2 regions of the Rossellomorea sp. KS-H15a genome follow, and region 2 is predicted to be linked to the other one. Evidence: a T-box and tRNA genes for the amino acid it is inferred to sense, from the RefSeq annotation. Region 2 holds a T-box; the other holds one or more tRNA genes.
What was found. A T-box is a leader RNA that pairs with one kind of tRNA and senses whether it is charged. The one in region 2 lies ahead of M1J35_RS13130 (tryptophan--tRNA ligase), so its partner is inferred to be a tRNA-Trp.
Positions count from the first base shown of each region.

Region 1 (15,198 bases), 780 kb from region 2:
AAAGCATCTAAGCATGAAGCCCCCCTCGAGATGAGATTTCCCATCACGTAAGTGAGTAAGATCCCTAGAAGATGACTAGGTAGATAGGTCAGAGATGGAAGCATGGCGACATGTGGAGTTGACTGATACTAATCGATCGAGGACTTAACCACAAAGAGTCATTATTTTAATGAACAACAATTGGTCGATATTCGGCTTTCTTGACATCAATCCTTTATCTAGTTTTGAAGGAATAAAATTTATATGAAAATATAAAAAAATCCTTGAAAAAAATTATCTACACGATATAATAGTACTTGTCCTTAAAAAAGAGACAATACATAGTCTGGTGACAATGGCGAAGAGGTCACACCCGTTCCCATGCCGAACACGGAAGTTAAGCTCTTCAGCGCCGATGGTAGTTGGGGGATCTCCCCCTGTGAGAGTAGGACGTCGCCAGGCATATCGTTCCGCAGTAGCTCAGTGGTAGAGCTATCGGCTGTTAACCGATCGGTCGCAAGTTCGAATCTTGCCTGCGGAGCCAATATATGGAGAGCTGTCCGAGTGGCCGAAGGAGCACGATTGGAAATCGTGTAGACGGTTAACGCTGTCTCAAGGGTTCAAATCCCTTGCTCTCCGCCATTATATTTTCAATAAGGCCCATTGGTCAAGCGGTTAAGACACCGCCCTTTCACGGCGGTAACACGGGTTCGAATCCCGTATGGGTCACCATTTTCTTTCAAAAAGAATTCATTTACATAGTGGAGGATTAGCTCAGCTGGGAGAGCATCTGCCTTACAAGCAGAGGGTCGGCGGTTCGATCCCGTCATCCTCCACCATGATTTTTACGAAGCGTAAGCGGAGTAAGATAATCTTTCTTCATTATTATGTGTAACTTAACATATCTTATCGTCGCGGGGTGGAGCAGTTCGGTAGCTCGTCGGGCTCATAACCCGAAGGTCGCAGGTTCAAATCCTGTCCCCGCAATACCATTTTTGCTTGTTATTAGTAAAAGATTAACTTTGATCTTTTATGAGTGACGCAAGGATAGTTATTTTCGCTAGCGCGAAAAAACTTTGGTCCGGTAGTTCAGTTGGTTAGAATGCCTGCCTGTCACGCAGGAGGTCGCGGGTTCGAGTCCCGTCCGGACCGCCATTTTTACTTAGAGTATTGTTTCTTGAAAAGGAAAAGGGTTTCGAAAAGCGAGAAGGTCGAGGAAGCAATCGAAGGAACACCGCAGCGTATTTAACATACGTGAGGATGTGACTGAGTGAGCTGACGAAGAGATTCGAAGCTTAGCGGAAGCCGGAAACTATTTGGCTCAGTAGCTCAGTTGGTAGAGCAATGGACTGAAAATCCATGTGTCGGCGGTTCGATTCCGTCCTGAGCCACCATTTATTTACTTGATGCCGGTGTAGCTCAACTGGTAGAGCAACTGACTTGTAATCAGTAGGTTGGGGGTTCAAGTCCTCTTGCCGGCACCAGTCAAGTGATTTAGCTGGAGGGGTAGCGAAGTGGCTAAACGCGGCGGACTGTAAATCCGCTCCTTCGGGTTCGGCAGTTCGAATCTGCCCCCCTCCACCAAGCTTTTTTGCTAAAGCAGAATAAGCATCCATATAGGGGTATAGTTTAACGGTAGAACGAAGGTCTCCAAAACCTTTGGTGTGGGTTCGATTCCTACTACCCCTGCCAATTTTAACATGGCGATTGTGGCGAAGTGGTTAACGCACCTGATTGTGGTTCAGGCATTCGTGGGTTCGATTCCCATCAGTCGCCCCATAAAAGTCACATTTTTATTTCCGTGACATATACTATCAGTGGGCTATAGCCAAGCGGTAAGGCATCGCACTTTGACTGCGACATGCGTTGGTTCGAATCCAGCTAGCCCAGTAGTGCGGAAGTAGTTCAGTGGTAGAACACCACCTTGCCAAGGTGGGGGTCGCGGGTTCGAATCCCGTCTTCCGCTCCAATATTAAGGCGGCATAGCCAAGTGGTAAGGCATGGGTCTGCAAAACCCTGATCACCGGTTCAAATCCGGTTGCCGCCTCCAAATGTAATGCCGGTGTGGCGGAATTGGCAGACGCGCACGACTCAAAATCGTGTTCCTCTGGAGTGCCGGTTCGATCCCGGCCACCGGTACCACATCGCGGGTGTAGTTTAGTGGTAAAACCTCAGCCTTCCAAGCTGATGATGAGGGTTCGATTCCCTTCACCCGCTCCAACTTACATACGACAGACTTTCTCTTTATGAGGAAGTCTTTTTTATTTGTTCAAATCTCAGCATTATTTCAACACCACTTAATGATTTGCAAAACTAACTTTTCACACAAAACTCACAACCTTTTCTTTTACCCATCACCCACCAAAACAAAACCCATCTAGTCAAAATAGTGCACCTTCTTCGTCAATTGAGTTCCCCTTATTAAGAAAGCGCTACCATTATAATAAAAGAAAGCGATTACACAGATAGGGTGGTGATACGGGTGGAACCAAAGATTCAGACTGGACCAGTAAGCCCAGATGTACAAATGAAGGCAGTGACAAAGAAGAAGTTCAAGTATAAGAGCTTGCTGACGTACGCTGCCTTTGTTGGACCGGCACTTTTATTTTTCTTAGTGATTCAGATTCTTCCATTCTTGATGGGTGTGTATTATTCCTTCACCTCATGGAATGGTGTCAGCTCGGTTGTCGAGTGGGTTGGATTCGATAACTACAAAAAGATCTTCACGGATGATAAGACGTTTTTTAATTCATTCATGTTCACTACGAAGTTTATGTTTGCGGCAGTGATCATCAGTAACTTGATAGGATTCGGATTTGCCCTGTTGTTGAATGCCGCGTTGAAGACGCGCAATATCCTGAGGACGGTATTCTTTATCCCCAACGTCATCGGGGGATTGTTACTAGGGTTCATCTGGCAGTTCATCTTTGTTAAAGGATTTGCATCACTTGGGAATATGACGGATATCGGATTCTTTAAGATGCCGTGGCTTGGTGATGAGAAGACGGCTTTCTGGGGGATTGTCATCGTATTTGCCTGGCAGATATCGGGGTATATGATGGTCATTTATGTAGCGGCATTGCAAGGGGTGGACAATTCACTTCTTGAAGCAGCGAAAATGGATGGGGCATCAAATTGGACCCTCCTCACAAAAATCATTATTCCTTTAATATTACCTGCATTCACGATTTGTTTCTTCCTGACGATTTCGATGGCATTTAAAATATTTGATCTTAACATCTCGCTGACAGGCGGTGGGCCATTTAACTCCACGCAATCTGTAGCGATCAATATCTATCAGGAAGCTTTCCAGAATAACCGTTATGGACTTGGGACGGCGAAGTCGATTCTGTTCTTTGTGGTAGTGGCCGTGTTTACGACGGTCCAGGTAATGGTGACGAAGAAGAAGGAGGTTGAGGCGTAATGGGCAATCGCTATACGAAAAGAACATTTGTATTAGAGATCATCGGGATTGTGATCGGGCTCATTTTCCTTATCCCTTTCTACTTCGTACTGGTCAACTCGGTGAAACCATTTGCTGCGATTTTGATTGATGCGGCAGCATGGCCGGAGGAATTTATGTTTTCGAACTACGCAAAAGTGTGGGAAGTCATTAATTTCCCCCGGGCTTTCTGGAACTCATTGATCATCACCGTTTTCAGTAATATTGGCCTAGTGATCATCAGCTCAATGGCGGCGTGGAAAATGGTCCGTACGCCAGGGAAGTTCAGCAAGATCTTATTCGTGATCTTTGTTTCAGCCATGGTGATCCCGTTCCAGACGGTGATGATTCCCTTGATGAAGGTCGGGGGTACACTGGGACTGACAAATAGCATTCCCGGTCTCATTCTCATGTACTTTGGGTTCGGAGTGCCACTTTCCCTGTTCTTATATCACGGATTTGTGAAAACCGTCCCGATTGAAATCGAGGAATCAGCGATGATAGACGGCTGCAGTCAGTTTGGCGTGTTTTGGAGAATCGTCTTCCCATTACTGAAGCCGATAACGGTTACTGTGATTATTTTGAACACATTGTGGATCTGGAATGATTACCTGCTTCCACTCCTTGTGTTACAGGATGCGGAACTGCGTACGATCCCGCTTGCTGCAAGCTCCTTCTTTGCACAGTATACGAAGCAGTGGGATATGGGACTTGCAGCTTTGGTACTTGGGATCACACCGATCATCATCTTCTTCCTGTTTTTGCAGAAGCATATTATCAAAGGAATTGCGTCAGGTTCGATCAAGTAGATATAAAGTTTCTGTCGAGATGGTCTATCATTGATACAGAAATTTATATAAAATATTTTATATCAGGGAGGTCATTCCATTTATGAAGCGTATTTTATTACTATGTATGTCTTTGGTTTTAGTATTTGGAATCATTGCAGGTTGTTCTTCTAAAGACAAAACAAGCAGTTCAGGCGGGGATTCAGGTTCAGGTGATGATGTCGTAACATTGAATTTCTTCCAGTTCAAGGTTGAAATTGCCGATCAGCTTCAAGAAATGATCAAAGAATTCGAAGCGGAGCATCCGAACATTAAAATCAAGCTTGAAACCGTTGGTGGAGGTGCCGATTACGGTGCTGCCCTTAAAGCGAAATTTGCATCAGGTGAAGAGCCGGATATTTTCAACAATGGTGGATTCAAAGAGTTAGAGCTTTGGAAAGAGAAGCTTGCGGATCTTTCTGGTGAACCTTGGGTTGAGCATGTCCTTCCGATCGGGAAAGTTCCGATGACGGATGAGGACGGCAAGCTTTATGGTATGCCAGTTAACTTAGAAGGGTATGGTTTTGTTTACAACAAAGATTTATTCGAAAAAGCAGGTATCACTGAGCCTCCTAAAACGATTGATGAGTTGAAAGACGCTGCGAAGAAGCTCGAGGCGAAGAAAATCACTCCATTCTCAGCTGGTTACGGCGAATGGTGGGTAATCGGTCAGCATTTACTGAACATTCCTTTTGCACAACAGGAAGATCCGGATGCGTTCATCGCGGGACTTTATGACGGTTCTGAGAAGATTGTAGGGAACGAGAAGTTCAAACAGTTTAAAGAAGTACTGGATACTGAGCTTAAATATGCCAACGATAATCCTTTAACAACGGATTATAATACGCAGGTCACGTTGTTTGCTTCTGGTGAAACGGCGATGCTTCAACAGGGGAACTGGACGGAGAACATGATCACGGAGATCAACCCTGATATCAACATGGGCTTCCTTCCGATTCCGATCAGTAACGACGAGAATGCAGATCGCCTTCCTGTCGGTGTACCGAATAACTGGGTATTGAATAAGAACTCTAAACACCTTGAAGAAGCGAAAACATTCTTGGAGTGGATGGTTTCATCTGAAACAGGTAAGCGTTATATCACAGAAGAATTTGCGTTCATTCCTGCATTTGATAATATCGAGCCGAATGGTCTTGGTGACCTGGGTCAATCCATCCTTGACTACTCTAAGGATGAGAAGACGATTCCTTGGACTTGGTTCAAATGGCCGGATGGAGCGAACAAAGAATTCGCTGCGACCATCCAGGAATATGCAGCCGGAAAAATTGATTATGATACTGTACTTGAGCGATTCCAACAAACGTGGGATAACTTGAAGTAAACAGAATAGTAGAAAGCATGTCTATTGAAGGCATGCTTTCTATTTTATAAGTTTAGTAGGAATATTTCGAAAAAATACTTCCAAGAGCGGGGAATAACACTTTATACTAGTGTATAAGTGAGACCTGGGAGGTCCGTCCCTCATGTTAAAGACAAGCATTCGGAATAAGTTGATTGCGCTGTTGATGATTACAACGATTGTGCCGTTTGGCAGTTCGATCATCATTACATATTTGTATACGAAGGATTCGATTGAGGAGCAGGTGGTGAAGGAAAGCAGTAATCTCCTTTATCAGGGGAAGGTGAACTTGGAGAGCTATATCAATGAGCTTAACGGGTTATCGCTGTCCCTCTATAATAATCCAGATTTCATCAATTTCATGAGGTCACCGGGTAAGGAGAATAACTACCTGACGATCGGCATCGTGAAGAATATTGTGCAAACGATTCTCTACACTGGAGATACGATCAACGGGGTGCGAATATCCTTCGCCGATGGTGACCGTGTTATTTCGGCAACGAAGCGTTCGACCGTTGTGTTCTCCAATAGAATAAAAGATTCACAGTGGGAATACTTCAGAAATGCAGAACGAAGCCCGTACAATATGTACATTGAACCAACCTATAGTCAGGAAGAGGAGAATATTAACCGGTCGAAGGAAATCATCACGATTCACAGGGCGTTCCGGAATGTTCCCGGCGACGAGGTGCTGGCGTATATTTCCCTGGACATCTCTCCGGATAAAATCATTGATTTAAGCAGGAACCTCTATAACCCTGATTCTGAGGAATTCTACCTCCTGTCATCAGAAGGGGAAATGATCTACAGCTCGGATCGCGACGTATCTGATGATGGAAACAATCAGAAGTGGATCAGAAAGATCATGGAATCGAAGGATGTCTCAGGGACTCTTGAGTGGAAGGAAGATACGTTCAACGGGGTGATGATGTACGATCAGCTCCCGGCTTCCGCAGGCGGATGGTTCCTGGTGAAGAGGGTATCGTATGCGAACCTCTATGAAAGTGCCTTTAGCGTGGCGAAGATCAACATCCTGTTCGGGGTTCTTGGCTTGACCCTCGTTGTGCTTGCGACTCTGTTTGTTTCCTTCAAAATTACATCTCCAATCCGGATACTACTTTCAAATATCCAGGAGGTGGAAAAAGGGAATATGAAAGTACAGGCGGAATCATTCGGTTTTGATGAAATCGGGATCCTTGGGAATAGATTTCAGCAGATGATCGAGCGGATCAATCATTTGATCAACAGGGAGTATAAGCTAGAACTTGAAAACAAAACGAATCAATTAAAGGTCCTGCAGTCGCAGATCAATCCCCATTTTCTCTACAATGCCTTGCAGTCCATCGGGACAATTGCGCTTAAGAACAGGGTTCCGCAAATATACTCCCTGATCACCCATTTATCTAAAATCATGAGATACGGGATGAATATGGAGGAGGATGTGGTTCCTTTAAGCAAGGAAATCAACTATACGAACGCTTATCTCCTTTTACAAAAGGAGCGGTTTGGGGAAAACCTGGAGTATAGTGTCGAGGTGGATGATGGGGTAAAGGGTGTTCCCGTTCCCAAAATGATCCTGCAGCCCCTCATAGAAAACTACTTCAAGCACGGGTTCGACATCCGTGATGGAGTGGGGAGGATTGATCTGACCTGCTTTCAGGATGGGAAAGAACTGGTGATGGTCGTCCGGGATAATGGAGCAGGGGTGACAGAAGACAGGCTCAGGGAAATAGAAGAGCATTTCAAAGCAGATGCATGGAATAAAACCGGTGATGAAACCAATATAGGGCTGAAGAACGTGTATGTAAGGCTAAAACTTTACTATGACCATCAGGCGGCTCTGCTACTTGAGAATCATGAAGATGGAGGCTTTATGGTCACCATGAGGCTGCCACTCAGAATGGAAGGTGAGGCAAATGAAAGCAATCATCATTGACGACGAAAAGCATGTGCGTGAAGGGTTACTTTTGTTGGCAGAATGGGAAAAGCACGGTATCCATACCATCCTAGAGGCGGAAGATGGGGACGAAGCCATCGAATTGATCACAGAGCACAGGCCCGAGATCATCTTCACGGATATGCGGATGCCGAAGAGGGACGGCATCACCCTGTTAAAATGGCTTCATGCCTCTGATTTGACAAGCAAGACCATCGTTGTGAGCGGATATGATGACTTTGAGTATATGAGAAACGCAATCCATTATAAGAGCTTCGATTACATCCTGAAGCCGATTGAACCGGATGTACTGAATGACACGCTGGATAAAGCGGTATTGGAATGGAATGAGCAGGCCCGGTCAAGAAGGACCCAAGTCGAGGAAAACAGAGTACTCAATGAGGCCAAGCCTCTATACTGGGATCGATTATTTTCCAGTCTTTGCGCGAAGGAGAGCATTACGGCTGAAATCGTGGATAAGGTTGAGAGGGAGTTCGATGTTTCACTGCCGAAGCTTGAGAAAACGGTTGCGCTCCTGCCGATCAAGCCGATTGTCATGAAATCCTTTCAGGGAGACAGGGACCTCGCCTTTTTCACCCTCATTAATATTTGCAATGAGCTTCTTCGAAAGCAAAATGATGGGGTATGCTTCCGGAACAGCCACAAAGAAGAGGAGCTTGTCATTCTCTTCTGGAATGATAAGCGTGTGACCTATCTGCTGGAGGAAATCTACTCAATAATCTATCAATATAGCAAGGTGTTTACGGTCCTCGCTCTCGGGAAGAAGTCAAAAAAGGTGAATGAAGCCTATGAATCCGCCCTTGAAGTATTTTCAAGGCATGCCCTCCTGGATCAGAAGAAACTGGTCACACACCGGGATGTGAAGAGCGGGCACCTCCTTCATTTATTGGATTACTCCAATGAATTGAAATGGGCCATCCGTTCTGGAAGCAGGGAGCAGGTCCAGCACCAGCTGGAAGCGATCTTCTCTCAGTTAGAAAACAGACATACCATCTCCATCGAGCAGCTTAAGGCCTGGGAAGATCAGTTTGAACTGTTGCGTAATAATTGGTTGAAGGAATATGAGATCAAGCGTCAGGAACCTTTCTACCGGGGAACGGATTATTGGAATGAAGACGGATCGTTTTCGTTCCGGAAGTTTAAAGAAGAGAAGACAAAAGAATTTATCGAACTTATTCAGACACTGACAAACGTTAAATATCAGAAGGAAAAAAACAATATGCAGCATATTGAAGAATATCTGCAGCAGCATTATCAGGAGGATATCAACCTTCAGGACATCGCCGACAGGTTTTTCTTAAGCAGGGAATACATTTCCCGTAAGTTTAAGCAGGATTATGGAGCGACCATCACGGATTATATCACCGGTATCAGAATGGAAAAGGCGAAAAAGCTCCTGGAAAACCCGTATTTAAAAATTTACGAAGTGGCCTACGGAGTAGGATACGGGAATGAAAAATATTTCAGTAAGGTGTTCAAGAAGCACACGGGTGTTACACCAAATGAATACCGGCATGCACAAATATAAACTTGGAGGTTTTACAATGGTAAACGTAACCGTATGGAATGAAAATCGTCATGAACAAAAGAATCCGAAAGTGAGAGAAGTGTATCCTGAAGGAATTCATGGTGCCATCGCTTCTTTCCTCGGAGAAGCGTCCTACAATGTAAAAACCGCTACATTGGATGAAGGTGATCACGGATTGACGGAAGCAGTGCTTGAAGATACGGATGTATTGGTCTGGTGGGGCCATATCGCCCATGAAGAAGTGAAGGATGAGGTGGTCGAACGGGTGAAACAGCGGGTCCTCGACGGAATGGGCTTGATCGTCCTTCATTCAGGTCACTTCTCTAAGATTTTCAAAACCTTGATGGGAACATCCTGTGATTTGAAGTGGCGGGAAGCGGATGAAAAGGAACGTATCTGGATTGTGGACCCGAGCCATCCGATCACAGCCGGTTTAGGGGAATATTTTGAGCTTGAAAAAGAAGAAATGTATGGAGAGCATTTTGACATCCCGGCACCGGATCAGCTTGTGATGGTGAGCTGGTTCGAAGGTGGGGAAGTGTTCAGAAGCGGGTGTACATATCAGCGTGGGAACGGAAAAGTATTTTACTTCCGTCCGGGACATGAAACCTATCCGACTTATTACAATGAAAATGTCCAAAAGGTCATCGTCAATGCCGTGAAATGGGCTGCACCGGTGGATCATGCAAGACCTGTATATGGGAATGCAAAGCCGCTCGAAGATATCAAAGGATCAAACTGAAAATAGAGGAGGAAAAATCATGAAAACATTAAGAATCGGGGTCATCGGATGTGGAAGCATTGCTCAGCACCGTCACCTTCCGGAATACGCAAATAATAAAAACGTTGAAGTAGTCGCCGTATGTGACATCGTCGAGGAGCGGGCATGGAAACTCGCCGATGCAGTAGGAGCTAAAGCCTATACCAATTATAAAGAACTGCTGGCAAATGCTGATGTGGAAGCAGTGAGCGTATGTACACCGAACTACCTGCATGCACCGATTTCCATCGATGCCTTGAACGCAGGAAAGCATGTACTATGTGAAAAGCCGATGGCGACTTCAAGCGAAGAAGCAGAAAGTATGATCGATGCCTCTGTTAAAAGCGGTAAAAAGCTGATGATCGCTCACAACCAGCGTTTTGTCCCTTCTCATCAAAAAGCGAAGCAGCTGATTGAAAACGGGGAAGTGGGCAAAATCTACAGCTTCCGTTCGGCATTCGGCCACGGCGGTCCTGAAGGCTGGAGTGCTGATGGCAAGGATAGCTGGTTCTTCAAAAAGGATGAAGCGTTCATCGGTGCCATGGGTGACCTTGGTGTTCATAAAACAGATCTTCTCCGTTACATCTTAGGGGAAGAATTTGCTGAAGTCGGCGCCTTTGTGGAAACAAGCGCAAAGGAAAATGCCGATGTGGATGATACGGCAGTATGCGTATTGAAAACAGAAAGCGGTACAATCGGTACCCTTGCAGCAAGCTGGTCTTATGTGTCCAAAGAAGACAACTCCACCATTATATATGGAGAGAAAGCGATTCTCCGTTTAGAAGATGATCCGGTAAACTCCCTTGTCGTGCAATACTCGAGCGGGGAAGTAGTGAAGTATGAGCTTGGCGGCATCCAAACGAATGACGAGGGAGGACAGTCGAATTCCCGCGTGATCGATCAATTTGTACACTGCATCCTTCATGATGCAGAGCCTCCCGTACCGGGTGAAGAAGGAAAGAAATCACTTGAGGTTGTGTTGGCAGCTCTTGAATCAAGTGAAACAAAACGAATTGTAAAGCTATAAAGGGGAATGCGAGCGATGAACAAACTTCGGATGGGAGTGATCGGCGTCGGGGGGATCGCCCAGACGCGTCACATCCCTACTTTTATTAAACTATCAGATTCAGTATCGATTGAAGCGATCAGTGATATCAATCCCGGCACGGCTCAAACTGTCGCAGAAACCTTTAACATCTCGCACGTGTTCAGTGATTATCGGGACATGTTCGCGCATGTGGATGCCGTAACGGTCTGTACTCCAAATAAATTTCATGCGGAAATCACGATTGCCGCCCTCGAAGCGGGTCTGCACGTGTTTTGTGAGAAACCGATGGCCATGACTCCTGAGGAATGTGAAAGAATGATCGGTGCCGCTGAAGAATCAGGGAAGGTTCTGGCGATCGCCTATCATTATCGTTTCATGAAGGACTCTCGTGCGGCGAAGCGGGTGATCATGGAAGATGAAATCGGAGAACCGATGGTCGCCAGGGCAAGGGCGATCCGTCGCCGCAAAGTACCGGGGTGGGGAGTGTTTACCAATAAGGAGCTTCAAGGCGGAGGCAGCCTGATCGACTACGGATGTCACTTCCTCGATTTATCCCTGTGGCTTCTCGGAAATCCTACACCTGTCGAAGTGACGGGAACGACCTATAACAAACTTAGTAGAATGCCTGATCAAGTGAATCAATGGGGGGATTTCGATAAAGAGACCTTTGAAGTCGATGATCACGTGACCGCTTATATCAGATTCGATAACGGGGCATCCATGCTTTTTGAAACGTCATGGTCCGCAAACGTGAAGAGTGATGAAGAAAGCATGAGCATCTCAGGGGAAACGGGGGGAGTCGATTTATTCCCATTCCAGATGAATCAGATGAAGCACGGCATGCTTCTGAATAGTGATGCGGATTGGCTTCCCGGTGAAGACGATCCGAGTCTTCCCCAAGCACAGAACTTTATCAACAGCTGTCTTGGTTTAGAGGAATTGGTTGTGAAACCGGAGGAAGCCATGCAGGTGTCCCAAATCATAGATGCCATCTATAAAAGCAGTGAAACCGGACAAAGCATCCCATTGAAATAGGAGGAAGTATAAATGAAACTAGGCGTATTTACCGTATTATTTTCACAAAAAAACCTTGATGAAATGCTGGATTATGTAAAAGAAGCCGGTCTTCACGCAGTGGAAATCGGTACGGGAGGATATCCCGGAAATGCCCACTGTGAGCTGGACGCCCTTTTAGAAAGTGAAGAAAAGAGAAACGAGTACTTAGAGAAGGTAACGTCACGGGGACTTCAGATCAGTGCGTTCAGCTGTCACGGAAATCCGATTTCCCCTGATGCTGTCTTTGCTGAAGAATCCCATGCTGCCCTGCAGAAAACGATCAAGCTAGCCGGATTGATGAATGTACCGGTGGTCAACTGCTTCTCCGGAACCGCTGGGGACCATGAAGGAGCCAAGCATCCGAACTGGCCGGTATCACCTTGGCCGAACGAGTACGGAGATATCCTGAAATGGCAGTGGGAAGAAAAGTTGATTCCGTATTGGAAAGAGATAGGGAAGCTAGCAGAGGATCATAATGTAAAAATCGGTCTCGAGCTCCACGGAGGGTTCCTTGTACATACTCCGTACACGTTATTGAAGCTTCGTGAAGAAACATGCGATGCAATCGGAGCCAATCTGGATCCAAGTCATCTTTGGTGGCAGGGGATTGATCCGGTTGCAGCGATCAAGATCCTTGGAAAGGAAAATGCGATCCACCATTTCCATGCGAAGGATACATATATCGACCAGGACAACGTCAACATGTACGGTCTGACAGATATGCAGCCATACGGCAGCATCCAGACAAGGGCGTGGTCCTTCCGTTCGGTTGGATGCGGGCACAGCTTGCAGGAGTGGTCGGATATGATGAGTGCCCTTCGCACATTCGGGTATGATTATGTCGTAAGCATCGAGCATGAAGATCCGATCATGTCGATTGAAGAAGGGTTCGGCCGTGCGGTGAAGAACCTGAAGTCGATCTTGATTGAGGAACAGCCGTCGGATATGTGGTGGGTGTAGGTTTTTTTGAAGGGAGAGGGTCCATAGGGCTCTCTTTTTTTTTGAGAGTAAGTGTGGAGGTGCCTCGTGTTAACATTTATTGTAAATTGGCTGGATTATTTGCTGAAACGGCTGGATTTTCACAAATAATGGCCGGATCCATCGTGATTTCGGCTGGTTTCACGATAAAAATGGCCGGATTATGGTGAATTTCGGCCGGATTCGGATTGAACCCGGCCACTGTCAAAATTGAGTTGGAGAATCCATTATCCACCAACCACTTCAAACGAACCTTCCCCTCCATGAATCCCGATGAACATATCCATCAATGATTTCGTCAGTTTCCCGCTTTCTTCTTTAGAAAGGGATGGCTTCAAAAATATGATCTGTACGGCATTTTTCGTCTGTTCCCCGATCGGTGCACGATCAGAGTCGACGAATGGACTTCCGAAAGGTCCGTCCCCGTCACAGGCGACGATGAGGTTTTCCAGGGAGTTTTCCCGGCCGTTGAGCCCTGTGTAGGTTTGTCCCGTTTCCCCTACTTTTAACTCGATGTGATTTCCCTTGAGCCCCGAACAGTCGTATATGCCGATCGGCACTTCGTATTGAAGGGAGAAGAAGTTATTGAGATCGATGGCAGAGTTGATGGTCGTCAGATAATTTTGTTTTTTGACACGGCGGAAAAGGGCCTCGGCTGAATGACGGTACCGGTTGGGATCTTTTCCAGTCCTCTTGAAGATTTCCCTCCAGGCGGCAATCCCTTCCAGTTCAGTGACACTCTTATCATGAAGGTCAAAGAATATCGATTCCTGAAACAGTTGAAGTCTGCCCTTCAGCATTTGAGGAGAAGAGCCGACTTCGATATGATGGTATTGAATGAATCCGACTTTGAAATCGGGGATTTTACTCGTAATGGATGAATCTATTGTGATTTCCACTTATTTTCCCTCCACATTTGTTTTAAAATAGTTTATCATAATACACATTGCTATTTCACGAATGCTTATTTAAATAAATGCAGAAAGGAGGCAGGGGCAATGGATATAAATCAATTAAAACAGGATATCATTGCGTACAGTAAAGAGATTGGAATAGATAAGATCGGGTTTACCACGGCCGATACGTTCTCTGAAATGAAGAACCGGCTCCTTCGTCAGGAGATGCTAGGGTATCAATCCGGATTCGAGGAGAAGGATATTGAGAAGCGGGTCGATCCTTCCTTGATATTTGATCAACCGAAATCGATCATCGCGATTGCCCTTGCCTATCCTTCCAAGATGAAAAATGCGCCACAAAGCAAGCGTGGGGAGAGACGGGGGATTTTCTGCAGGGCATCATGGGGGACGGATTATCACCATGTGCTCAGGGATCGTCTTTCAAAGCTTGAAGAGTATATTGTCTCCAGAGTCCCACAGGCGCGTTTCAAATCCATGGTGGATACGGGGGAACTTGTGGACCGGGCCGTGGCGGAGCGTGCAGGGATCGGCTGGAGCGGAAAAAATTGTTCCATCATCACACCCGAATTCGGATCATATGTGTATTTGGGGGAAATGGTGACAAATCTTCCATTTGCACCGGATACACCTATGGAGGACCAGTGCGGGACATGCAATAAATGTGTGGACGTATGCCCGACGGGGGCCCTCATGGAAGGCGGACAGCTGGATTCCCAAAAATGCATTGCGTTTTTAACTCAAACGAAGGGATTTCTTGCGGATGAGTACCGGGTGAAGCTCGGAAATCGCCTGTACGGTTGTGACACCTGTCAAACCGTTTGTCCTGAAAATAAGGGGATGGACTTTCATTTTCATGAAGAGATGGAGCCGGATCCGGAAATCGCGAAGCCACTCTTAAAGCCCCTATTAACCATCAGTAACCGTGAGTTCAAAGAGAAGTACGGGCATGTATCGGGTTCCTGGAGAGGAAAGAAGCCCATACAGCGAAACGCCATCATTGCCCTCGCTCACTTTAAAGATGAGACGGCCGTAGAGGACCTTATCCATGTTATGGAAAAAGATGTGAGGCCCGTCATGCGGGGAACCTCCGCATGGGCTCTGGGGAAAATCGGCGGAGAAACAGCGGAAAAAGCACTTCTCATGCAGCAAGCGGTTGAAACGGATGAAGAAGTCATGGATGAAATACGAAAAGGTCTTAATTTAATACAGCACAAAGGATAAACTCGTCAATTCTCCTCGAGTTTATCCTTTTTTGTTTTGAACGGTTTGAGTGGAGCATATCAATTAGTGAGGAGGGGAGACGATGATTCGAAAGCTGTTAATGGAAAAAGTCCATCATGTAATCG
Region 1 is NZ_CP096886.1:1,800,017-1,815,214, forward strand. It holds rRNA gene M1J35_RS09220 (23S ribosomal RNA) at 1-152, shown strand, start outside; rRNA gene rrf (5S ribosomal RNA) at 325-441, shown strand; tRNA gene M1J35_RS09230 (tRNA-Asn) at 449-523, shown strand; tRNA gene M1J35_RS09235 (tRNA-Ser) at 530-621, shown strand; tRNA gene M1J35_RS09240 (tRNA-Glu) at 637-711, shown strand; tRNA gene M1J35_RS09245 (tRNA-Val) at 743-818, shown strand; tRNA gene M1J35_RS09250 (tRNA-Met) at 893-966, shown strand; tRNA gene M1J35_RS09255 (tRNA-Asp) at 1,058-1,134, shown strand; tRNA gene M1J35_RS09260 (tRNA-Phe) at 1,298-1,373, shown strand; tRNA gene M1J35_RS09265 (tRNA-Thr) at 1,388-1,463, shown strand; tRNA gene M1J35_RS09270 (tRNA-Tyr) at 1,480-1,563, shown strand; tRNA gene M1J35_RS09275 (tRNA-Trp) at 1,598-1,671, shown strand; tRNA gene M1J35_RS09280 (tRNA-His) at 1,683-1,758, shown strand; tRNA gene M1J35_RS09285 (tRNA-Gln) at 1,798-1,869, shown strand; tRNA gene M1J35_RS09290 (tRNA-Gly) at 1,874-1,948, shown strand; tRNA gene M1J35_RS09295 (tRNA-Cys) at 1,956-2,029, shown strand; tRNA gene M1J35_RS09300 (tRNA-Leu) at 2,038-2,121, shown strand; tRNA gene M1J35_RS09305 (tRNA-Gly) at 2,126-2,199, shown strand; gene M1J35_RS09310 (carbohydrate ABC transporter permease) at 2,507-3,403, shown strand; gene M1J35_RS09315 (carbohydrate ABC transporter permease) at 3,403-4,230, shown strand; gene M1J35_RS09320 (ABC transporter substrate-binding protein) at 4,313-5,590, shown strand; gene M1J35_RS09325 (cache domain-containing sensor histidine kinase) at 5,733-7,544, shown strand; gene M1J35_RS09330 (response regulator transcription factor) at 7,525-9,093, shown strand; gene M1J35_RS09335 (ThuA domain-containing protein) at 9,110-9,835, shown strand; gene M1J35_RS09340 (Gfo/Idh/MocA family protein) at 9,855-10,880, shown strand; gene M1J35_RS09345 (Gfo/Idh/MocA family protein) at 10,896-11,936, shown strand; gene M1J35_RS09350 (sugar phosphate isomerase/epimerase family protein) at 11,949-12,917, shown strand; gene M1J35_RS09355 (sugar phosphate isomerase family) at 12,994-13,182, opposite strand; gene M1J35_RS09360 (B3/B4 domain-containing protein) at 13,163-13,834, opposite strand; gene queG (tRNA epoxyqueuosine(34) reductase QueG) at 13,934-15,073, shown strand; gene M1J35_RS09370 (amidase domain-containing protein) at 15,159-15,198, shown strand, end outside.
Region 1: it encodes a tRNA-Trp, which carries the amino acid that the T-box ahead of M1J35_RS13130 (tryptophan--tRNA ligase) is inferred to sense. The anticodon was not compared.

Region 2 (15,198 bases):
ATTTATATATTGTTATTAGTAGTATCTGCTGTCGTTGCGATCAGTTGGAGCTGGAAGAGATTACTGGATTTTAATTCCTATAAGAAACCATTTTTAGAAGGAGTCGCACTGCAATTCGTTTTTCTTGCCTTTGCCTCGGTATGGTGGCTCATAACAGAGGATATTTCAGACGGGGTGATGGGCGTATTCTATTATTTCCTTGCCTTCCTTACGATAATGGTCGTTCATGGGTTTATCCTGCATTATCTTTTTTCAAAGAAGAAAATGAGAGAGAGGGAAGAATGAATGCCAGAGAGGAAATTGCCAGTGACAGAGGTTTCACAAAATAGACAATGAATCCTCTCTGCAGGAATTGTTTTTTTATCCTCTTTTTACTAACATAGAATGGAAGAGACAGATAAATTCGGAGGAGATAAAGATGTCAAGAACCAAATCATTCATTGTGGTGATGACCATCATCGGGGTACTCCTTGCAGGTTGCAGCAATAGTGACTTTCAAGCGGAAACGGATTATAAAGTGAAGGAATTTTCCTATACGAACCAGGATAATAAACAAGTAAGCTTAAAAGATTTAAAGGGACAGGTCTGGATCGCCGATTTCATCTTTACCAGTTGCGAAACAGTTTGCCCGCCAATGACATTCAACTTGACAAAGCTGCAAAAGAAGTTAAAAGAAGAAGGGGTAAAGGATTATAAAATCGTTTCCTTCAGTGTCGATCCGGAAACAGATACACCAGACGCATTAAAAGAGTACATATCAAACTTCGAAGCAGACACAAGTAAATGGGAGCTTTTAACGGGCTATGAGTTCGATGAAGTGAAGGACCTTGCGGAACACTCCTTCCGTTCAATCGTAGCGGACGACCCCAATTCCGATCAGATGATTCATGGGACCAGCTTCTATCTGGTGAACCAGGAAGGCACCGTCGTTAAGACATACAGTGGCAACAGTGATGTTCCGTATGATGAAATCGTTCAGGATATGGAAACATTAATGAAAGAAGGATCTGAATAATTCCTCTAAAGAGAATCACCGGATGCGTGATTCTCTTTTTTTTTGCGATTTCCCATTCCAATATTAGGATGGCAACGATTATAATGATGAAAAGGAATGGGGAGCTGAAAAGATGAAGATTCGTCCGATCGAAGTAAAAGATGCTGAAAGAATAGTAGAAATCATGCGCCAAAAGACGGTATTACCCAATATCATCGCGTTACCGAGCTTAAGGGTCGAGAAGTTTGAATCGAGATTGAAGAACCCTTCAACCAACCAGCATGATTTTATAGCAGAAGTGGATGGGATAGTAGTGGGGCTTTGCGGGTTAAGCCAAGGCCTTGGCAGACGTTCCCACACAGGAAGTTTATTCGTATTTATTGATGAGCAATATCATGGGAGGGGAATCGGAACCAGCCTCATTCAAAATGCCATCGATTTAGCGGATAATTGGTTGATGATCGAGCGTATTGAGCTGACAGTCATAGACGTTAATAACAAAGCAAAAGCTTTATATGAGAGATTGGGATTTGAAGAAGAGGGGTTCAAACAAGGCTCCATTGTTCAGAATGGTCGATTTGCGGGGGAATATTGCATGGCGAGATTTCGTCCGGGTGGTGCTGTTAAGAGGGAATATGATAATGTTAAGGAATCTACAGCTAAATTATAGAACAGCAGGTGAGTACAAATTCGAAATTCTAAGGGAATGCTGATAGTTGACATACTGATCACATTATTCATATTTATATGGGTAGTGAAATCCTTTTCAGACGGGGAAGTATGGAAGGGAGTTCTGTTTGCCGTTTGTTTTGCCATCATGGCAGGGGTACTGGTATTCAGATTCAAGAAGAAAAGATAGAAAGTGGTGAGAGGATGAGAAAGGACCATTATACGATTGGTATGGCCGGACATATCGATCATGGAAAAACCACTCTCACAAAGGCACTGACTTCGGTTGACACCGATCGGCTTAAAGAGGAAAAGGAGCGGAGTATTTCAATTGAACCTGGATTCGCCCCTTTGTATGAGGATGATACGATTGAGATTTCTGTAGTGGATGTGCCGGGTCACGAACGCTTCATCCGTCAAATGATTGCAGGTGTAGCGGGAATCGATCTTGTTGTACTCGCAGTTGCAGCTGATGAAGGAGTGATGCCGCAAACGAAAGAGCATCTTGATATTCTGTCCCTTCTTGGAATAAGTCAATGCATTGTCGTCTTGACGAAAATTTCTAAAGTCGAAGAAGATTTGAGAGATATCGCCTGGGAAGATGTCAGCGAAGAATTGATCGGAACCGAATTCGAAGGCTCTCCCATACTATCGGTCGACGGATTGACAGGCGAAGGAGTGAAGGCCCTTAAAGAAACCATCATTTCCTCCTTGAAAGGTCTGCCTTCAAGGAATACTGCAGGGGATTTTCGATTGCCTGTTGATCAGGTCTTTACTGTAAAGGGGCAGGGAACGGTGGTGAGAGGAACGATTTATGAAGGAAGTGTGGAGACGGGTCAAGATCTGACCATTCTCCCATTAGGGATACATACAAAAGCGAAACAAATTCAGGTTCACCACCGAAAGGCAGAAATGGGATACGCCGGTCAACGGGCTGCTGTCAATCTCCCCGGTGTGGACCATAAATCCCTTAAACGGGGAAATGTACTTGTCTCAGCCTCTTCCCTTTTTATGACAAACACAATGGACGTTTGCATAAAAGTGTTACATACTGTGCGATATGAAATCAAACAGAGAATGCGGGTCATGATTCATACAGGTACCTCTGAGGTCTTGGGGAAGCTCGTGTTCTTTGATCGTAATAAAGTGGATGCAGGTATAGACACAGATATGATTCTATGCCAGGTACGCCTTGATGAATCCATCATGGTTAAACGGGGAGACCGTTTTATCCTCAGGAGGCCCTCACCCGTTGAAACCATCGGTGGAGGGTGGATCATACAGCCAAACGGAGGCAATTACCGGTTTGGAGAAGAAACGATCGGGTACCTTCAATCCCTGATTGAAGGTACCCCGGCTGAACGGGCGCTAAGAGTACTTGATCGATATAAATCCCTTGATAGGGAAATGTTGAAAAAGGAAGGATCCATTTCAGAAGAATGTATGACTGAGTTACTCGAGGAACAGGAATGGGTTCAACTTTCTGATACAACCATAACCCATTGTAAGATCGTTCAAGAATGCCGAAATGCGATGAACCATTTCCTCTTGACGTTTCATGAGAAATTCCCATTATTAAAGGGAGTTAATCGTGCAGAATTGAAGCAACGTTTGAGTGAATATCCTGAAAGTCTGGCAGATTATGTGTTGGAGGACGGGAATTGGGTCGAGGGAAAAGGTCTCGTTCGTTTAGTTGGATTCACACCCCATCTGCCACCTGCATGGGAGAAGAGATGTAATCAGCTACTCGATTTACTGGAAAGGGACGGTACACAGGTAAAAGACATGGTAGAGTACTTTGAGAAGGTAGGAATACCGGAGAAGTGGCACTCGGACTTCACTCGATTCTTCGTTCAGGAGAAGAAAATAGTACCTTTGGACGAAAAGAAAGCTTATTCCTTTGGGGTGTTTAACGACGCAACCATTCGCTTAAGGAAGCATACAGATGATGCATTTCAGGTAGGTGAAGCAAAAGAAGTACTCGGCTTATCCAGAAAATATATGATTCCTTTCCTGGAAAAACTTGATAAAGAAGGATTGACGCTTCGCATAGAAGGGAAACGAAAATGGATTGGCTTTAAAGATAAAGAATAAGTGGGAAGGAAGTACATTCTGGTTGATCAACATAACTAAAGTACAAATTGCTGCTGATCATTCTGTGGCATAGTAGAAAGTAGGATAGGAAATTATGAAAGAGTTATGGAGCGCATTTGGCTGGGTGCTTCCGATAATGATCATTGTGACAGTTACCCTTATCTTTGCGATCTCCTTTTGGAAGAAAAGAAGGGGTAAGGGCAGGTGGCTGAACTTACTCCCTGTATTATTTACATGTATTTCAATCGGTGGCATCTGTCTGATCACCTTGACTCCATTGGAAAACGTTTCAGAGGGATCAGTGAATTTCGATCCTTTCTCCAATTTAAAGTTGAATCTATTGTACCGTAATCATTTGGATGTACCGATCCGTAATCTCCTTGCCAATATTATATTGTTTATTCCATTCACCTTTTTTCTTGCCTGGTGGATGAGACAATCCAAACAATTAATATTGATGGTCACTTTCCTTGGGGGGATCTTTTCATTTGGAATTGAGTTGGCTCAATACTACTTGCCTTTAGGAAGAGCAACGGATATTGATGATTGGATCATGAACACAATGGGATCATTTATAGGAGGCATCCTGTTCGTCATCGCTCGCTATATCTATACATTGTTGAAGATCAATAAGAAAATCAAGTAAGAGCGTCGACGTTATGTTGACGCTCTTTTATTACTTCTCATTAAGCCTGTTCATCCATAAACTTTGACCACGGATGTATAGTCCTTCCCTATAAACAAAAGCTATCAATACCATGAAAGGGGGGATTCTCGTGTTGAAGAAAATAATAATAGCCATGATGGCCGTGACCGCGATATCCGTGGTATTGATTCTCATCATGCAATGGGATGTAAAACAAGGGGTGAAAAACTATACGAGAACCCACCCGATGACAGAGACCCTTTCAAGTAATGCTTCAATTGACGTTTATAATACAGGAAAAAGCTTTTATCAAAACCTTTTTAAGGATATTGAGTCCGCTGAACAATATGTTTGGATCCACTTCTTTATCATTCGGGATGACGAAGTCTCTCAAGAGTTTTTTGATGTATTGACGAAAAAAGCTCAAACGGGTGTGGATGTCCGTCTATCTGTTGACTTTCTTGGGTCAGATATTCATAAAGAGTCCATCAAGAGGCTGGAAAAGGCCGGAGTAAAGGTTACGAAAAGCAGACCCATTAAATTTAAGAATATTTTCTATTCCCTTCACCATCGGAACCATCGCAGGCTTATTTCCATTGATGAAAGCATTGCCTATATTGGAGGATTCAACATGGGGGATGAATATCTCGGAAAAGATCCAAAGCTTGGCTACTGGAGGGACTACCATATTCGGTTGGCAGGCGATGCGGGGAAAGAAGTATATAAGCAGTTCAAAAAAGATTGGACAGAGGACGGTGGCGAGAGTTTAAAGAGTGCTGCGCGACCATATACGTCAACAAGCTCTGAAGGCAGTGTTCATTTCATTTTTTCTACTGGAGATCCTCTTATTGAAAGAACCATTGACTGGATAAATGAAGCAGAAACGAGTGTGACCATCACAACCCCATATTTTATCCCCACCAATAAGCTTATCACCGCATTGAAAGATGCGGTGAAGAGAGGGGTCGAGGTGAATATCCTTGTACCGGATGATACGGATGCCTGGTTCACCAAACCCGTTAGTTACAGAATAGAAAAGAGCCTTTTAGAAGAAGGAGTGAAATTATATCTGTATCAGAAGGGGTTTTTTCACGGTAAGGTGATGGTTGTAGATCATGCATGGGCCGACGTAGGGACAGCCAATTGGGATCCGCGCAGCTTTTACTTAAATGATGAGAGCAACTGCATCATTCGGGACGAAAAAGTGGCGAAACATTTGGAATCCCTAATTGAAAATGATATGAAGGATAGTGAAAAGCTGACCATGGAAGCTTTCGATGAGCTGCCCTCCTGGGAAAAAGCCTTACAAAAGACACCCCCCTGGCTTTATTATTACTTCTAGTTCAATCTGGATTCATGATGTACGGAGGTAAAAATTTTTGTTGAATAAGAAAATATGGTAAAGTGTTCTCATATAGTTTAGATATAAACACCTTAATAAAGAAAGGGATTGTCCATGAGCGAGCTCTTGTTTATAGCTTTGTTTGTTCTTTCGTTAATGGCATTTACGTTTTTTAATGTGTCAAAGAAGAAACATGTTTCAAAGTATCACAAGTCGATAGCAGTCACAATTGTCATCTTCTCTGTGATCGGCATGATGTTGGCGGTCCTTCTTTACCTTCCGAACGCTTCTTAGAAAACGGAGAATACTGAAAAAGCAAAAGACACAAGAGGAAGGTCTCACGTGTCTTTTTTTTATGTCTGAGGATGGTGGACCAAACCCTACTTATAGATTGTTTGCCTCACGGTGGGCGGAAATTTGATATGATTAGATATGGCTTAATGAAAGCTCGTGGAAAGATCGAATCATCATGGATACTGACTGTGCGTATGGCAATAAAGGAGAATATAGATGAAAGCAGCAATGATTTTTGATATGGATGGTACATTATTTCAAACAGACCGCATACTTGAGGCTTCACTTCATGATACCTTCCAATTACTTAGAGATGAAGAAATGTGGGAGGGGGATACACCTCTCGAAAAATATAGAGAAATAATGGGTGTCCCCCTTTCTGATGTGTGGAGGACCCTATTGCCCCTGCATCCCTTGCATACACATGAAAGAGTAAATGAAGTATTTCAGGATAAATTGATTCAAAACATACTGGATGGAATGGGCGCCCTCTATACCCATACAGAAGACCTCTTAGCCTATTTGTCCGAAAGGGGATTTCCGATTTTTGTGGCAAGTAACGGCTATCCACGTTATCTCGAGACAATCGTGGAATATTATGGGTTGGATCGATGGATTTTATCCTGCTATAGTATTGAGGATATTGACTCTGAGGATAAGGGGGAACTCATTCGGAAAGTGAAGGTCGATCATGATCTCAGTCACGGAATTGTGATCGGAGACAGACGATCTGACTTTAAAGGAGCCGAGGCGAATGAGTTCCTCTCCATCGGATGTGCTTTTGATTTTTCTCAGGAAAATGAGTTACATGAAGCAGACATCGTGGTCGGTGACTTGATTGAAATCAGAGAATATTTAGAGAAGGTGAAATGAAATAAGAGAGAGGAGTGATCGAGTGGAGGAGGAAAAACTGGCCATATTGAATGAGAGTGGAGATAGGTTAGGGGTCACGAGCCGTTCGGAGGTGCACGCGAAGGGTTACTGGCATGAGACCTTTCACTGCTGGTTTGTTCATTATGACGAGGATTTGAAGGAAACCTTCATCTATTTTCAGTTAAGAAGTGACGATAAGAAAGATTTCCCCGGTCTTTTGGATATAACGGCCGCGGGACATATTTTGTCCGATGAGAAGATTGAAGACGGTGTGAGGGAAGTCCACGAAGAGTTGGGAATCAAGGTCAAGTTTGAGGAATTGGAGGCTTTGGGGGTGGTAAAAGGGGAACTCATTCAAGAAAATATGATAGACAGGGAGCATACCAATGTATTCCTCTATACCAAGCCGGTCTCATTCGAGGAATTTCAGCTTCAGACGGAGGAAGTTTCAGGTATTTTACGTTCATGCCTGTCCGATTTCAAATCGCTTATTCAACGTGATAAAGCAGAAATCGAACTTGAAGGATTTGTTGTCACCAAGGATGGGGTTAAGAACGATATCAGCAAAAAGGCTGGTTATCATCATTTCGTCCCTCATGAAAGGCCCTACCTTATCAAAATCATCGATCGAATAGAACAGAAAATGTAAGAAAATAATTCCTCTTTCCCATAGCGGGAATGGATGATGAAGGCTATCATGAATATTTGGTACATACATACTGTGAAAGAGAGTAGGAGAAACATTGAACGGCACAGCGCACATGGCAATTGGAGCAGCAACAGGTTTTATCGTGGCGAATTCATTTGGATCCGGTCCGGGTGCGACAGCCACACTTGTAGCAATCGGCGGGATATCCGGACTCATACCTGATTTGGATATTGATGGAAAGCTTAGTAACAAAGTTACTTTCTCCCCCCAAATGATCAGGTCGGTGGCGCAAATCATCGGCTTTCTCATGATGGTGTACAGCTACCTGGAAGGCATTGGGAAAGAACGGTGGCTTGGGATTGGCTATGGGGCAGGAATGATGTTACTCACAAGCTTCATCACCCAGAGAAGGATGCTGATGATTACCGGCATAGGTGTGACGGCATGTGGATGGCAATTAAATGAAATATGGTTATGGTTACTGGGCATCTATATATTTATTGCTTCCTTCGTGTCACATCGCAGTTATACCCACTCTGTACTGGGGTTGATATACTATGCTATCATCGCTCGTTATCTCGAGACTTCTATCATGATTGATGGAGTATTTGAAGCATGTGTCATCGGATATGCGAGTCATTTGATCGCGGATATGAAGTTTCTCCCTTTTAATAAGAGAGGCATAAAGCTCTTCCTTCCTCTTTCGTCAAAAGAAATGTAAAAATGTGTTTATACCTACTTGACCATTATTTACCTATACATTAAAATAATGGGAACACAATAAATGGTTAATTGCGATGAAGAAGAAGAGTAGACGATCGAAACATTTAAGAGAGCTGATGGATGGTGAGAATCAGTATGGGGAATCGTTGAATGGGCTTTTGAGCATCCAGGCTGAAATAAAGTAGGTTTGGCGGAAGGTCTCACCGATAAAAGGGACGATGTATAGAACGTGACTTCTGTACAGATGAGTGCGTTTACTGAAGTGTAAGCGAATGAAGGTGGCACCACGGGTTTCCCGTCCTTTTTTAGAGGACGGGAAGCCCTTTTTGTGTTTTCTGATTATTTTTCAACGGAGGGTATGATGGGGATGAAAAAACAAGTTCTGACTGGTATCAAGCCAACTGGCCGTATACATTTGGGGAATTATATTGGGGCGATTAAACCGGCATTGGGATTGGCGGAGAACCAATCATATAACACTGCTTATTTTGTTGCGGATTATCATGGTTTAACAAAAATCCATGATCCCATTGAAATGAAGGAGCTTTCATATGGGGTGGCGGCAGCGTGGTTAGCGTTAGGGTTGAATCCTGATTCAGCGATTTTTTACCGTCAATCTGATGTGCCTGAAATCTTTGAGCTGAGCTGGATCCTTTCTTGTTTTGCACCAAAAGGATTATTAAACCGGTCTCACGCATATAAATCAATGGTTGAAGAAAATAAAGAAAGCGGCAGAAATGTTGATGCTGGAGTCAATATGGGATTATTTACGTATCCCATTTTAATGGCTGCGGATATCCTCCTTTTCCAAACCGAGTTGGTCCCTGTCGGAAAAGATCAAATACAGCATGTGGAAATTGCCAGAGACATAGCTGAAAGCTTTAACAATCAATATGGAGAAACATTTGTCATCCCTGAATACGTCATCCAGGAAGAAACGGCCGTTCTACCGGGACTGGACGGCCGCAAGATGAGTAAAAGTTATAATAACACCATTCCTTTATTTGAAGAACCAAAAAAGCTTCAAAAATTGATCAATAAAATCAAAACGGATTCTTCACTTCCTGAAGAGCCTAAGGATCCTGACGATTCAATCATTTTTGGTCTTTACAAAGAATTTGCAACCACTGATCAATCGGAAGAAATGAGAAGGAGATTTCAACAAGGAATAGGCTGGGGGGAAGCGAAGAAAGAACTTTTCGACGTAATGAATTCATTCATCGAAGTACCAAGGTCGGAATATGAAGACCTATTGAACAATCGGGATAGACTGGATGCCATCTTACTGAATGGAGCCATAAAAGCACGAAAAAAAACAATCCCATTCATGAAAGAGATTAAAAGGAAAATAGGAATGTATCATTGAAATAGAATAAAATGATCATGATGTTTTTCAGATAATTCATAATTGTCATTGACATTTCTATGTCTTTGTTATAAGTTATGAGAAAGCATTTTAACAATTTCATATTGTTTCTTATCAAGAGAGGTAGAGGGACTGGCCCGAAGACACCTCAGCAACCAGCCACAGTAACAGGTATGGTGCTAATTCCAGCAAGTTGATGTCAACTTGGGCGATAAGAGGGAGAACGAACGTATAAAACCTTCTTATTTTCATAAGAAGGTTTTTTGTTTTTTCCCCTTTTCATTTTCTAGGGACGAAAAGGAGAGAAGGATGTTGAAAAAACATATTGATACTTTGCTTGTCCAGGCAGGCAATCGGAAGGATTCAGCTACTGGTGCCGTAAGTCTGCCCATTCATTTATCGACAGCATATGAACATAGAGGAATCGGTGAATCAACCGGTTATGATTATACGAGAACAGGAAACCCAACCAGGGCGACCCTTGAAGAACTACTGGCTCAATTGGAAGAGGGGCATAGAGGATTTGCATTCAGTTCGGGAATGGCTGCGATTCAGGCAATTCTGGGTTTATTCTCAAGTGGGGATGAATTGATTGTATCGAAGGATCTTTACGGAGGAAGCTACCGCTTATTCGTTCAGTATGAAGCCCAATATAATATCAAATTTCATTTTGTTGATACAAGTGATACTCATTCTATAGAAGAGCACATATCGAAGAGGACGAAGGCTATTTTTCTTGAAACACCAACCAATCCATTAATGAATGAAGCAAATATTTCTGAGGTCGCAGCCATTTCAAAGGCGAGTGGATTACTTTTAATCGTCGATAATACCTTTTATACACCAGTTCTGCAAAAACCGCTCAAAGAGGGAGCAGACCTGGTCATTCACAGCGCTACCAAATACTTAGGGGGCCATAATGACGTTCTGGCCGGAGTTGTCATAGTCAACACAGAGGACTTGGCTGAAAGGATCTATACGATTCAAAATTCAATCGGCGCAGTCCTTGCACCATTTGATTGTTGGCTCTTAATAAGAGGGTTGAAGACCCTTAGTCTAAGAATGGCCCAGCATGAAAAGAATGCACGAAAATTAGCCCAGTATCTTAAAGGGCATGACTGTGTAGCGGACGTCTTATATCCCGGGAAAGGGGGCATGCTTTCCTTTCGCATTGCCAAGGAAGAATGGATCGGTCCATTCCTCCAACATCTAAAGGTTATAACGTTTGCTGAAAGTTTAGGAGGGGTTGAAAGCTTTATCACCTATCCTGCCACCCAGACCCATGCCGACATTCCTGAAGAAGAACGAAATAGACTTGGCATCTGTAACAGATTGCTCAGGTTTTCCGTAGGAATAGAATTTATCGACGACCTGATCGAAGACTTGGAGAATGTTTTTCAACAATTGGAAAAAGAGGTGTTAACGTATGAGTAAAAAACCATTTTCACTTCAGACGTCACTCATCCATTCCCGCGGATTTGATAAAGAGACAGGAGCTGTTTCTACGCCGATTCATCATGCTACAACCTTTCATCAACAGGATTTTGATCAGTATGGTACGTATGACTACAGCCGTTCGGGGAATCCAACAAGGGAAACAGTCGAAGAAACGATAGCGGAATTAGAAGGCGGGGTAAGGGGTTTTGCCTTTTCATCCGGTATGGCTGCCATCTCAACAAGCTTTCTATTATTGTCGAGTGGGGATCACGTACTCGTCTCGGAGGAAGTATATGGGGGGACATACAGGATGATCACGGAAGTCCTTACTAAATTTGATATAGAATACTCTTTTGTGAATATGAAAGATCTTCATGAGGTGGCTTGTGCAATTAAGCACAATACGAAGGTGATTTATATGGAAACCCCGTCGAACCCCTTATTGAATATCACCGATATTGAAGGGGTCGTAAAGCTTGCCAAGGCAAATGACTGCTTAACATTTCTGGATAATACATTCATGACGCCATTGCTGCAAAGGCCAATCAGTCTAGGAGTGGATGTTGTCCTGCACAGTGCAACGAAGTTTCTTGCCGGACATAGTGACGTCTTAGCAGGACTTGCGGTAACGGGAGATGAAGAGATTGCGGGGAAACTTGCTTTCCTGCAGAATTCGTTTGGGGCGGTACTCGGGGTACAGGATTGCTGGCTGCTCTTAAGGGGGCTGAAAACATTGCATGTCCGATTGAAGGAATCATCGGAGTCAGCTTATAAGATTGCAAGCTTCCTAGAAGGCAGAAAGGAAGTAGAAGAAGTGTATTACCCGGGCTTGAGCTATCATCCCGGTCGTGAAATTCAAGTCCGGCAGGCAGAGGGTCCCGGGGCAGTACTATCCTTCCGGTTAAAAGGGGAAGAGGAAGTGAAGCAACTCATCAAACATGTAAACATTCCTGTATTCGCCGTCAGTTTAGGAGCTGTCGAATCGATTCTATCCTATCCATCAAGAATGTCACATGCTTCCATGCCTAAGGCTGAAAGAGAGAGAAGAGGGATTACAGATGGGTTATTGCGCTTATCCGTTGGTCTTGAAAACGCGGATGAATTAATAAAGGATCTTCAAAATGGTTTAGATAGTATACAAAAAATCAATCGAAACAACGTGATCAATTTGTAAAGGGGGAGGATGGGGCATGATGCCATTGCTGGAGGCATTGAAAGAGAGAATCTTGATTGCAGATGGAGCGATCGGAACATTGTTGTATTCATATGGAGTGGACAGATGCTTTGAAGAACTGAATCTTTCTCACCCAAATGAAGTGTTGAAAGTCCATAAAGAGTATATCGATGCCGGAGCCGATATCATACAGACCAATACGTACGGGGCCAATTATCAAAAGCTTTCCAGATACGGATTGGAGGATTCGGTTAAAGAAATTAATACAGCTGCAGTGCGTCTGGCAAGAAAAGCAGCGGGAGAGAACACCTATATTCTAGGCACGATCGGGGGAATAAGGGGCATTAAACAAAATGTGTCCCTCGAAGAAATCAAAAGAAGCTTTCGTGAACAGCTTTACTGTTTATTATTAGAGGGTGTAGATGGCATTCTGCTGGAAACCTATTATGATTTCGAGGAATTGACCACAGTGCTGAACATTGCTAAACGTGAAGCGGATATTCCCGTCATTGCTCAGGTTTCCCTTCATGAAACAGGAGTCCTTCAAAATGGAATGGAAATCAAAGATGCCCTTCAACAATTGGAATTATTGGGGGCGGATGTCGTCGGCATCAATTGCAGGATGGGACCATTTCATATGGTGAATTCATTAGAGGAAGTGCCCTTACCGAAAAGGGCGTTTCTATCCGTCTATCCTAACGCGAGTCTCCCAAACTATGAAGAAGGTCGATTCTATTACTCCGCTGAGCCAGATTACTTTGGGGATATCAGCAATGAACTGCGTCTTCAGGGTGCAAGAATCATTGGGGGATGTTGTGGAACCACACCCGATCACATTCGTTCTGTAGCTGCAAGATTGAAAAGCCGGGAGCCTGTGAAGGAAAAAAAGGTGAAAAAGAAAAAAGTAGTTCAGTTATCTTCACCATCCATCAGTGGAAGCTTGCTGCATGAGCAAGTGAGAGAAAAGAAAACGGTCATCGTTGAACTCGATCCACCCAAGCATCTTGACACGAAATTGTTTTTCCAAGGAGCGGCGGCGCTTAAGGAAGCCGGCATTGACGCTCTCACCCTTGCCGACAATCCGCTGGCATCGCCAAGGATTAGTAATGATGCAATCGGGAGCATGGTAAAGTCGAAATACGATCTTACACCTCTCGTTCACATCACTTGCCGGGATCGAAACCTGATTGGACTTCAATCCCATTTAATGGGCCTGCACACATTAGGGATACACAACTTATTAGCGATAACGGGTGATCCTGCCAAAATCGGGGACTTTCCAGGTGCTGCATCCGTATATGACCTTTCTTCCCTGGAACTTATAGAACTCATTAAACAAAATAATGAGGGAATATCGTTTTCCGGTAAGTCACTGCGGGAGCGGACTCAATTTTCAGTTGGGGCAGCCTTTAATCCGAACTTCCGTCATTTAGACGCTTCTGTGAAAAGACTGGAAAAGAAAAAGAAAGCCGGAGCCGACTATTTTATTTCTCAACCGATCTTTGGGAAAGAACAACTGATCCAAGTATATGAAGCGACGAAGCATCTGGAAATTCCGATTTTCATCGGTGTCATGCCGTTGATCAGTTCAAGAAACGCAGAATTCCTTCACCATGAAGTACCAGGAATCAATGTGCCGGAAGAAACGAGACAAAGAATGAAGGAAGCGGGTAATGATCCCGTCATAGCTGGAGCAGTCGGAATGGAGATAGCCAAAGACTTGCTGGATACGGCAATCCAGCTGTTTAATGGAATATATCTGATTACACCTTTTGTAAGATATGATATGAGCATTGAACTGTTTCATCATATACAAGAGAAAACCAACACGGAAAGAGAGGTTCCCTATGGCCATCACATTGTTTGAAGAACAGCTTAGAAAGAAAATACTCGTACTTGATGGAGCAATGGGGACGATGCTTCAACAAGCAAATTTATCGCAGGAGGATTTCGGAGGGGAAGAACTGGAAGGATGTAATGAAAATCTTGTATTGACAGCGCCGGAGGTTATCTATCAGATCCATCATGAATATTTGAAAGCGGGGGCTGATGTGGTTGAAACGAATACCTTTGGCGCAACTCCCATCGTACTGGACGAATATGATTTAGGCTATAAAGCATACGAAATCAATAAAGTAGCTGCTGAAATCGCCAGGAAAGCAGTAGAAGATGTCTCGACTTCTGATTGGCCAAGATTCGTTGCAGGATCGCTTGGTCCTACTACGAAAACGTTATCCGTGACAGGGGGAGTGAGCTTTGATGAAATGGCAGATAACTACCGTGTCCAAGCAGAAGGCCTTCTCGATGGCGGAGTTGATGTGCTATTACTTGAAACGAGTCAGGATGCTTTAAATGTAAAAGCAGCGAACATCGGCATTCGATCGGCTTTTGAATCCAGAAGGAAAGAAATCCCGATTCTGTTATCCGGAACCATTGAGCCTATGGGCACTACACTGGCCGGTCAAACGATTGAATCATTTTATTTATCCCTTGAACATTTAAACCCTTTGGTCGTTGGCCTTAACTGTGCAACGGGGCCTGAATTCATGCGTGACCACGTCCGTTCGTTATCGGATTTGGCCACTACCTATGTAAGCTGTTATCCGAATGCCGGTCTCCCGGATGAAGAAGGGAACTACAATGAGACAGCTGATTCCCTCAGTGTAAAGATGAAAGGTTTCGCTGAGAAAGGGTGGCTGAATCTTGTAGGAGGATGCTGCGGGACGACACCGGAGCATATACGTGCCCTTTCAGAGGTTGTGAAGGGATTCCCGCCACGAAAACCCAATATGTCTCATCCCCATGCGGTGTCGGGAATTGAAGCCTTCATCTATGAGGATGAAGACAGAAGGCCGATTCTGGTCGGAGAACGGACGAATGTCATCGGTTCACGTAAATTCAAACGATTGATTGCAGAGAATAAGATAGAAGAAGCTT
Region 2 is NZ_CP096886.1:2,575,363-2,590,560, forward strand. It holds gene M1J35_RS13075 (hypothetical protein) at 1-285, shown strand, start outside; gene M1J35_RS13080 (SCO family protein) at 419-1,015, shown strand; gene M1J35_RS13085 (GNAT family N-acetyltransferase) at 1,128-1,664, shown strand; gene M1J35_RS13090 (hypothetical protein) at 1,701-1,853, shown strand; gene selB (selenocysteine-specific translation elongation factor) at 1,868-3,757, shown strand; gene M1J35_RS13100 (VanZ family protein) at 3,852-4,403, shown strand; gene cls (cardiolipin synthase) at 4,534-5,745, shown strand; gene M1J35_RS13110 (hypothetical protein) at 5,860-6,039, shown strand; gene M1J35_RS13115 (HAD family hydrolase) at 6,256-6,912, shown strand; gene M1J35_RS13120 (NUDIX hydrolase) at 6,935-7,561, shown strand; gene M1J35_RS13125 (metal-dependent hydrolase) at 7,674-8,282, shown strand; T-box leader at 8,350-8,590, shown strand; gene M1J35_RS13130 (tryptophan--tRNA ligase) at 8,652-9,650, shown strand; SAM riboswitch class I at 9,759-9,868, shown strand; gene M1J35_RS13135 (methionine biosynthesis PLP-dependent protein) at 9,960-11,084, shown strand; gene metC (cystathionine beta-lyase) at 11,077-12,261, shown strand; gene M1J35_RS13145 (bifunctional homocysteine S-methyltransferase/methylenetetrahydrofolate reductase) at 12,281-14,128, shown strand; gene metH (methionine synthase) at 14,109-15,198, shown strand, end outside.